DNA from 2 places in the Geodermatophilus sp. SYSU D01180 genome. Region 1 is predicted to be linked to the other one. Evidence: riboswitches for the same ligand, from Rfam matches in the RefSeq annotation. Region 1 holds a riboswitch; the other holds the start of a gene.
What was found. Region 1 has a riboswitch for S-adenosylmethionine ahead of thrC (threonine synthase). Riboswitches for the same ligand answer to the same signal wherever they lie in the genome.

Region 1 (4,372 bases):
ACTTCACGGTGCCCTGTGCCACGTGTGCTCCCACGTTGGTGCGTGCGGACGGTCCCCGTGATCCGGGGACCGGGGTACAGCTCTTCCGCCCGTCGGACACGTGCGTGGAACTGACGACCGCGCGAGACGGTACAACAGGCACGCCGCCGTGGGGAGATCCTGGACACACGACTCGGGACGATCCGGCGGAGATGTCACCCGCCGGATCGACGTCGCCGGCGAGGCTACGCCCCCGCCGCGGGGCTCAGCCGATGAGCCCCGCGGAGCGGACCGACCGCAGCGACGGCTCCACCCGGTGGGTCGGGCCGACCACCGGCAGCAGCGGGTCGAGGGTCTTGAGGCCCTCACCGGTGTTGAGGACGACGGTCTCCCGGCTCGGGTCCAGCCGGCCGTCCTCGACCAGCTGCCGCAGCACCGCCACGGTCACGCCGCCGGCGGTCTCGGCGAAGACGCCGGTGGTGCGGGCGAGGTCGCGGATGCCCTGGACGATCTGCTCGTCGCCGACCCGGCCGACGGCGCCGCCGGTGCGGCGGATGGCGTCGAGCGCGTACGGGCCGTCGGCGGGGTTGCCGATGTTCAGCGACTTCGCGATGCCGGTGGGCTTGACCGGCTTGACGACGTCCCAGCCGTTGTCGAACGCGGTGGCGATCGGGTCGCAGCCGGCGGACTGGGCGCCGAAGACCCGCCACTCGGTGTCCGCGACGATCCCGGCCTCGACCAGCTCCCGCCAGGCCTTGTCCACCTTGGTGAGCAGCGAGCCCGAGGCCATGGGGATGACGACCTGGGCCGGGATCCGCCAGCCGAGCTGCTCGGCGATCTCGTAGCCCATCGTCTTGGAGCCCTCGGCGTAGTAGGGCCGCACGTTCTGGTTGACGAAGGCGGTGTCCTCGAACTCGTCGGTCTCGGCGAGCTCGCTGGTCAGCCGGTTCACGTCGTCGTAGGAGCCGTCGACGGCGACCAGCGTCTGGCCGTAGACCGCCGACTGCACGACCTTGCCGGGCTCCAGGTCGGACGGGATGAACACGAACGACGGCAGGCCGGCGCGGGCGGCGTGCGCGGCCACCGAGTTGGCCAGGTTGCCGGTGGAGGCCGCGGCGATCTTGCGGTAGCCCAGCCCCTTCGCGGCGGTGGCGGCGAGGCTGACCACGCGGTCCTTGAACGAGTGGGTGGGGTTGGCCGAGTCGTCCTTGACCCACAGCCCGCCGGTGATGCCGAGCTCGGCGGCGAGCCGGTCGGCGCGCACGAGCGGGGTCATGCCCGGGTCGAGGGAGACGCGGTCGGCCGGGTCCTGGCCCACCGGCAGCAGCGCGGCGTAGCGCCAGATGTCCTGCGGGCCGGCCTCGATCTGCTCGCGGGTGACCTGCCGCATGAGCTCGGGGTCGTAGTCGACCTCGAGCGGGCCGAAGCACTGGGCGCAGGCGTGCTCGGCGATGAGGCCGAAGGTGGCGCCGCAGTTGCGACAGACGAGGCCGCGGGCGGGGTTGGGCGGGACCGGGCCGCCTGCGGCGGAGTCGGCCTGGAGCGAACCGGGAGCGGTCAGGGTCATGCGACGACTACCTCCTCATCTTCCCCGCGTCGGGCCGTCGAGCCGCGCGGGACGGAATTGGCACCTCTCGCCGCTGTCGCGAGCGCGGTTGCCGGGGCTTCACCGGGCCGTGTCCCTCTGCCCCTCTGGATGAGTGGAACGGGCCCGACTCTACCCGGCTGCCGGGACCGCCCCCGGCCCCGGCCATGCTGGGCGCCGTGGCTGCGCGCATCGTCTACACCGACCTCGACGGCACGATGGTCGGACCGCGGGGGTCGTTCTGGCACGCCGCCGACGGCTCCCCCACGGCCGAGCCGGCCGCGGCCCTGCTGGAGCTGCACACCGCCGGGGTCGCGCTGGTGATCGTCAGCGGGCGCACCGCCGACCAGGTCACCGAGGCGGGGCGGATCTTCGCCGCGGACGGCGCGATAGCCGAGCTCGGCTCGCTGGTGACGTGGAAGGGCGGCCGGGAACGGCACGAGCTGACCGGTGAGCTGCCCGCCGAGTACGCCGGCCGCACGCCGATGGACGTGATGGCCGAGCTCGGCGTCGTCGACGCGCTGTGCGCCGCCCACCCCGGCCGGCTGGAGTGGCACGCGCCCTGGCACACCACGCACGACGGCGACGCGCTGCTGCGCGGGTTCGTCGACCCGCTCGCCGTCGACGCGTGGCTGGCCGAGCGCGGGTTCGGCTGGCTGACGCTCAAGGACAACGGCGCGATCCCCGCCTCGGCCCGGCTGCGGCTGGCGCCGGAGGGGCAGCTGGCCCGCGTCTACCACCTGATGCCGCGCGGCATCTCCAAGGGCGCGGCGATCGCCTGGGACCTCGACCGGCGTGGCGTCGACCCCGCGGACGCCGTCGCGATCGGCGACAGCGCCAGCGACCTGGAGATGGCGCCCGCCGTCGGCCGGCTGTGGATCACCGCCAACGGCGCGGAGGTCGACGGCATGGCCGGGTTGCTGGGCGCCGTCCCCAACGTGTCGGTGACCACCGAGCCGATGGGCGTCGGCTGGGCCGAGGCGGTCCGAGCGAGCCTGTGAGCGGGTCGTGCCGAGTGGGCCCCGGAGGGGTCCGCGCAGGCGCGACGGAAGGGCTCCGCGGCGCTGGGGACGGCTCCTGGCCGCGGCGTCGCCCGGTAGGGCGACCGTTACGACGTGACGTCGCGCCGGGCGAAGTGGCGGAAGCCCAGCGCGGTGAAGACGGCGGCGTAGACCAGCGACTGGACGACGCCGCGGAACAGGTCCGAGGAGTCGACCGGCGTCTGCAGCAGGTCGGTCCAGGCGAACTCCTCCGCGGTGGGGAACCAGTCGCGGATCGACCCGAGCTGCTCGACCTGGTCGAGGATGGCGAACACGACCGTCGTGAACACCGCCCCGCCGACGGCGGCCAGCGGTGCGTCCGTGATCGTGGACAGCCAGAACGCCAGCGTGCCGACCACGAGCAGGTGCACGGCGAGGTAGCCGAGCATCCCGGCCAGCCGCAGGAACCCCTCGCCCTGCGACAGGGTCACCCCGATCGGCGTCTCGATCTCGCCGAACCCGAACGCCAGGCCGCCGGCGACCACCGCGACGACGGCGAGGGTGAGCAGCGCGCCCACCGACTGGACCAGCGCCGCGAGCCACTTCTGCCGGAGCAGCCGCATCCGGGGCACCGGCGTGGCCAGCGTGTAGCGCAGCGACCCCCACTGCGCCTCGCTGGCCACCGTGTCGCCGAAGAACAGCGCGTAGACCACGACGAGGAAGAACGACGTCGTCGCGAACAGCACGAACAGGGTGAAGTTCAGCCCGCTGGCGGTGGCGACGTCGACCAGGTTGATCCGGCTGTTGGTCTGCGCGTCCTCGCTCGCCCCGAGCTGGAGCGCGGCGATGAGCACCAGCGGCAGCGCCACCATCGCCACGAAGACGCCGATCGTGCGGCGCCGCTTGAACTGCCGCCGCAGCTCGACCGACAGCCGCAGCGTCCGCTCGGGCCGGTAGCCGGCGACGGCGCCGGTGGGCTGGACGTGCTCGGTCGCGGTCACGACTCCCCCACGAGTGCCAGGAACGCGTCCTCCAGGCGGCGGCGCGGCGTGAACTGGTCGACGGCGACGCCCGCGGCCACCAGCGCCTGCAGCGCCGCCGCCCGCGAGGTCTCGGGGCCGAGGTCGGCGACCAGGCCCTCGTCGGTGCGCTCGACGGCGACCCCGGGCAGCCCGGACAGGACGGCGGCCGCGCGGTCGGCGTCGGCGTCGTCGGAGAGGCCGACCAGCACCGCGCCGCCGGTGCCGACGATCTCCTCCACGGTCCCTTGCGCGATCTTCTGCCCCTTGGCCATGACCACCACGTGGGTGCACGTCTGCTCGATCTCGCTGAGCAGGTGGCTGGAGACGATGACCGTGCGGCCTGTGGCGGCGTAGTCGCGCAGCACCTCGCGCATGGCGTGGATCTGCGGCGGGTCCAGCCCGTTGGTCGGCTCGTCGAGGACCAGCAGGTCGGGCAGGCCGAGCATGGCCTGGGCGATCGCCACCCGCTGGCGCATGCCCTGGCTGTAGCGGCGCACCGGCCGGTCGATGGCCGCACCCAGGCCGGCGACCGCGATCGCCTCCTCCATGTGCGCGTCCTCGGCGGGGCGGCCGGTGGCGGCCCAGTACAGGCGCAGGTTGTCGCGGCCGGAGAGGTGCGGCTGCAGGCCGGTGCCCTCGACGAACGAGCCGAGCCGGGACAGCACCGGGGCGCCGGGGCGGACCGCGTGGCCGAACACGGTGATCCGCCCGGAGTTCGGCCGGATCAGCCCCATGAGCATGCGCAGCGAGGTCGTCTTGCCCGCGCCGTTGGGGCCGAGCAGGCCGAGCACCTGGCCGCGGCGGAC
Region 2 (4,372 bases), on a different contig from region 1:
CGCTGACCGGCTGGGCGGTCGAGGCGCGGGTGTACGCCGAGGACCCCGCCCGCGGCTTCCTGCCCACCGGCGGGCGGGTGCTGGCGCTGGCCGAGCCCGCCGGCGCCCGCGTGGACTCCGGCATCGCCGCCGGCACCGTCGTCGGCTCCGACTACGACCCGATGCTCGCCAAGGTGGTCGCCGCCGGCCCCGACCGCGCCACCGCGCTGGCCGCCCTGGACCGCGCGCTCGCGGAGACCGCGGTGCTCGGCGTGACCACCAACGTCGGGTTCGTGCGGGCGCTGCTCGCCGAGCCCGCCGTCCGCGCCGGCGACCTGGACACCGCGCTGCTCGACCGGTTCGCCGCCGCCTGGGAGCCGCCCGCCGTCCCCGACGACGCCGTCCTCGCCGCCGCCGCGCACGTGTGGCTAGCCGCCTGGGCCGCCGCCGACCCGGCCGACCAGTGGAGCGCGCCCACCGGTTTCCGCGCGGGCGCGCCGTCGGCCCCGTTCATCGTCCGGCTGGAGGCCGGCGGGCGGCAGCGGACGGTGACGCTCACCGGCACGCCCGCCGCCGCCCGGGCCGGCCTGGACGGCGCCGACGCCGGCCCGCTGAGCTGCGCACCCGAGGACGGCGGCCTGGCGCTGGTGCGCGACGGCGTGCGGTCGCACTGCCGGGTGGCCGAGGACGGGGACGCGCTGTTCGTGCACGCCGGCGGCGCGGACTGGGCGCTGCGCCGGGCGCGGCGGCCGGTGCTGCGGCCGGACGCCGCCGCGCACGCCCCCGAGCTGACCAGCCCGATGCCCGGCACGGTGATCGCCACCCCGGCCTCCCACGGTCAGGAGGTCGGCGCGGGCGACCCCGTGGTCGTCGTCGAGGCGATGAAGATGGAGCACACGCTGCGCGCGCCGGCCGACGGCGTCGTCGCCCTGCTCGTCGCCCCCGGCGACCGCGTCGCGCTCGACCAGGTGCTGGCCCGGCTCACCCCCGCCTGAGCCGCGGGCGCAGGATGCCCGGCATGGTGCTGGGGCTGCGTCGACCGGTCGTGCAGGCGCCGATGGCCGGCGGGCCGTCGACGGTGGAGCTGGCCGCGGCGGTGTCCGAGGCCGGCGGCCTGGGCTTCCTCGCCGCCGGCTACCGGACGCCGGAGGCGGTGCGCGAGGAGGTCCGCGCCGTCCGGGCGCGGACCCGTGAGGGGTTCGGCGTCAACGTCTTCGTCCCCGGGCCGCCCGCCGACGAGGGCGCCCTGCGCCGCTACGCCGAGCGGCTCCGGCCGGAGGCGCGGCGGTGGGGCGTGGACCTCGGCGAGCCGCGCGCCGACGACGACGCGTGGGAGGCCAAGGTCGCGGTCCTCGCCGAGGAGCGGGTGCCGGTGGCGTCGTTCACCTTCGGCCTGCCCCGGCCCGACATGGTCGCCGCGCTGCACGACGCCGGCGCCACCGTGCTGGTCACGGTCACCTCGCCGGAGGACGCCGTGGCCGCCCGCGACGCCGGTGCGGACGCCCTGGTGGTGCAGGGCGTCGAGGCCGGCGGGCACCGCGGCGGCCTCCGCGACGAGGACGGGGCCGGCGAGTACGGGCTGCTGCCGCTGCTGCGCCTGGTCGCCCGGGCGGTGGACCTGCCGATGGTCGCCGCCGGCGGGATCGTCGACGGCCCCGCGGTGGCCGCGGTGCTCGTCGCCGGGGCGGAGGCCGCGCAGCTGGGCACCGCGTTCCTGCTCTGCCCCGAGGCGGGGACCGGCGCCGCGCACCGGGCGGCCCTGGGGGGCGGCCGGCCGACGGCGCTCACCCGCGCGTTCAGCGGCCGGCGCGCCCGCGGGCTGGTCAACCGCTTCCTGGCCGAGCACACCGCCGCGGCCCCGGCCGCCTACCCGCAGGTCCACCACCTGACGACGCCGCTGCGCGCCGCGGCCCGGCAGGCCGGCGACCCGGAGGCGGTCAGCATGTGGGCCGGGCAGGCGTACGCGCTGGCCGAGGCGCTGCCCGCCGGGGAGCTCGTCGCCCGCCTCGCCGACGACGCCGCGGCCGCTCTCGCGCACCCCCGGCCCGGCGCCTCCTGACCTGGCGCTAGGGTTCCGCGCAGGCTCACGAGAGGCAGCGACAAGTACCTGGCTGGCTGCCCGGCAACCTCTCCTCCGTCCGAGGTGCTCCCAGGGGAAGAGCCGGCCGCGCGGCGCCCGCCGCGCGGCAAGACGGAGCCCTCCGTGCGCCGCGGGGTCTCCGCGAGCGAGAGGAGACGGCGCCGTGCCCGACCAGCAGAGCTGGAGCTTCGAGACCCGGCAGATCCACGCCGGGACCAGCCCCGACCCCACCACCGGGGCCCGCGCCCTGCCGATCTACGCCACGACCAGCTACCAGTTCCGCGACGCCCAGCACGCCGCCGACCTGTTCGCGCTGGCCGAGATGGGCAACATCTACACGCGGATCATGAACCCGACGCAGGACGCGCTCGAGCAGCGCGTGGCGTCCCTCGAGGGCGGCGTCGCCGCGCTCGCGGTGGCCAGCGGCCAGGCCGCCGAGACCCTGGCGATCCTGAACGTCGCCGAGGCCGGCAGCCACGTCGTCGCCTCGGCGTCGCTGTACGGCGGCACGTACAACCTGCTGCACCACTCGCTGCCCAAGCTCGGCGTCGAGGTGTCCTTCGTCGAGGACCCCGACGACCCGGAGAACTGGCAGTCGCTGGTCCGCGAGAACACCAAGGCGTTCTACGGCGAGTCGATCGGCAACCCGAAGGGCGACGTCCTCGACATCTCCGCGGTGTCGGAGGTGGCGCACCGCAACGGTGTGCCGCTGATCATCGACAACACCATCGCCACGCCGTTCCTCGTGCGCCCGCTCGAGCACGGCGCCGACGTCGTCGTCCACTCGGCCACCAAGTACCTCGGCGGCCACGGCACCGCGATCGCCGGGGTGATCGTCGACGGCGGCAACTTCGACTGGACGCGCGGCCGGTTCCCCGGCTTCACCACGCCGGACCCGACCTACCACGGCGTCGTCTACGCCGACCTCGGCGCGCCGGCCTACGCGCTCAAGGCCCGGGTGCAGCTGCTGCGCGACCTCGGCCCGGCGATCAGCCCGTTCAACGCCTGGCTGGTCGTGCAGGGCATCGAGACGCTGTCGCTGCGCATGGAGCGGCACGTGGCCAACGCCCAGCGGGTGGCCGAGTTCCTCGAGGCGCACGACGAGGTGGAGTCGGTGCACTACGCCGGCCTGCCGTCCTCGCCGTGGCACGCCGCCCAGCAGCGCTACGCCCCGCGCGGCGCGGGCGCGGTGCTGGCGTTCGAGATCCGCGGTGGCGTCGAGGCGGGCAAGCGCTTCGTGGAGGCGCTGGAGCTGCACAGCCACGTGGCCAACATCGGCGACGTCCGCAGCCTGGTCATCCACCCGGCGTCGACGACGCACTCGCAGCTCACGCCGGAGGAGCAGCGGACCACCGGCGTCACGCCCGGCCTCGTGCGCCTGGCCGCCGGCCTGGAGGGGATCGAGGACATCCTCGCCGACCTCGAGGCCGGCTTCCGCGCCGCCAAGGGCGCCTGACGTGGGCGGGGTGCGGGACGTCCCGGCGTCCCGCACCCCGCCGCGCACCGGCGGGTGGCGCGACGGCGACCCCCCCGGGGACCGGCTCTTCCTCGACCTGGACGGACCGGTCCGGCTCGAACGCGGCGGGGTGCTGCCCGGCGTCCGGGTGGCCTACGAGACCTGGGGCACGCTCGCCCCGGACGGCGGCAACGCGGTGCTGGTCGAGCACGCGCTCACCGGCGACAGCCACGTCACCGGCCCCGCGGGGCCCGGCCACCCGACGCCGGGCTGGTGGGCGTCGCTGGTCGGCCCCGGCGCGGCGCTGGACACCGACCGGTTCTTCGTCGTCTGCGCCAACGTGCTCGGCGGGTGCCAGGGGACCACCGGCCCGTCCTCGACCGCGCCCGACGGCCGGCCGTGGGGCCCGCGGTTCCCGGAGGTGACCGTCGGCGACCAGGTGCTGGTCGAGGCGGCGCTCGCGGACACGCTCGGCGTCGACCGCTGGGCCGCCGTCGTCGGCGGGTCGATGGGCGGGATGCGGGCGCTGGAGTGGGCGGTCGCGCTGCCCGACCGGGTGGCCGGGCTGTTCTTCCTCGCCTCGGGCGCTGCGGCCACCGCCGACCAGATCGGCACCCAGACCACCCAGCAGGCCGCGATCCGCGCCGACCCGGTCGCGGGGCTCGGCGTCGCCCGGCGGATCGCGCACCTCACCTACCGCAGCGCGTTCGAGCTGGAGGAGCGGTTCGGCGCGGCCGTGCAGGCCGACGGCCGGTTCGCCGTCGCCTCCTACCTCGACCACCACGCCGACAAGCTCGCCCGCCGGTTCGACGCCGGCAGCTACCTGGTGCTCACCGAGGCGATGAACACCTGGGACG

Region 2: another riboswitch for S-adenosylmethionine. It lies ahead of ACI8AA_RS21460 (bifunctional o-acetylhomoserine/o-acetylserine sulfhydrylase); the one in region 1 lies ahead of thrC (threonine synthase).

Annotation. Positions count from the first base shown of each region.
Region 1 is NZ_JBJGZH010000008.1:97,155-101,526, forward strand. Features, by position in the region: gene ACI8AA_RS09825 (cold-shock protein) at 1-22, opposite strand, end outside; gene thrC (threonine synthase) at 245-1,546, opposite strand; SAM riboswitch class I at 1,559-1,682, opposite strand; gene ACI8AA_RS09835 (HAD family hydrolase) at 1,744-2,565, shown strand; gene ACI8AA_RS09840 (ABC transporter permease) at 2,673-3,545, opposite strand; gene ACI8AA_RS09845 (alpha/beta fold hydrolase) at 3,542-4,372, opposite strand, start outside.
Region 2 is NZ_JBJGZH010000034.1:12,158-16,529, reverse strand. Features, by position in the region: gene ACI8AA_RS21470 (acetyl/propionyl/methylcrotonyl-CoA carboxylase subunit alpha) at 1-974, shown strand, start outside; gene ACI8AA_RS21465 (NAD(P)H-dependent flavin oxidoreductase) at 998-2,038, shown strand; SAM riboswitch class IV at 2,062-2,178, shown strand; gene ACI8AA_RS21460 (bifunctional o-acetylhomoserine/o-acetylserine sulfhydrylase) at 2,223-3,515, shown strand; gene metX (homoserine O-acetyltransferase MetX) at 3,517-4,372, shown strand, end outside.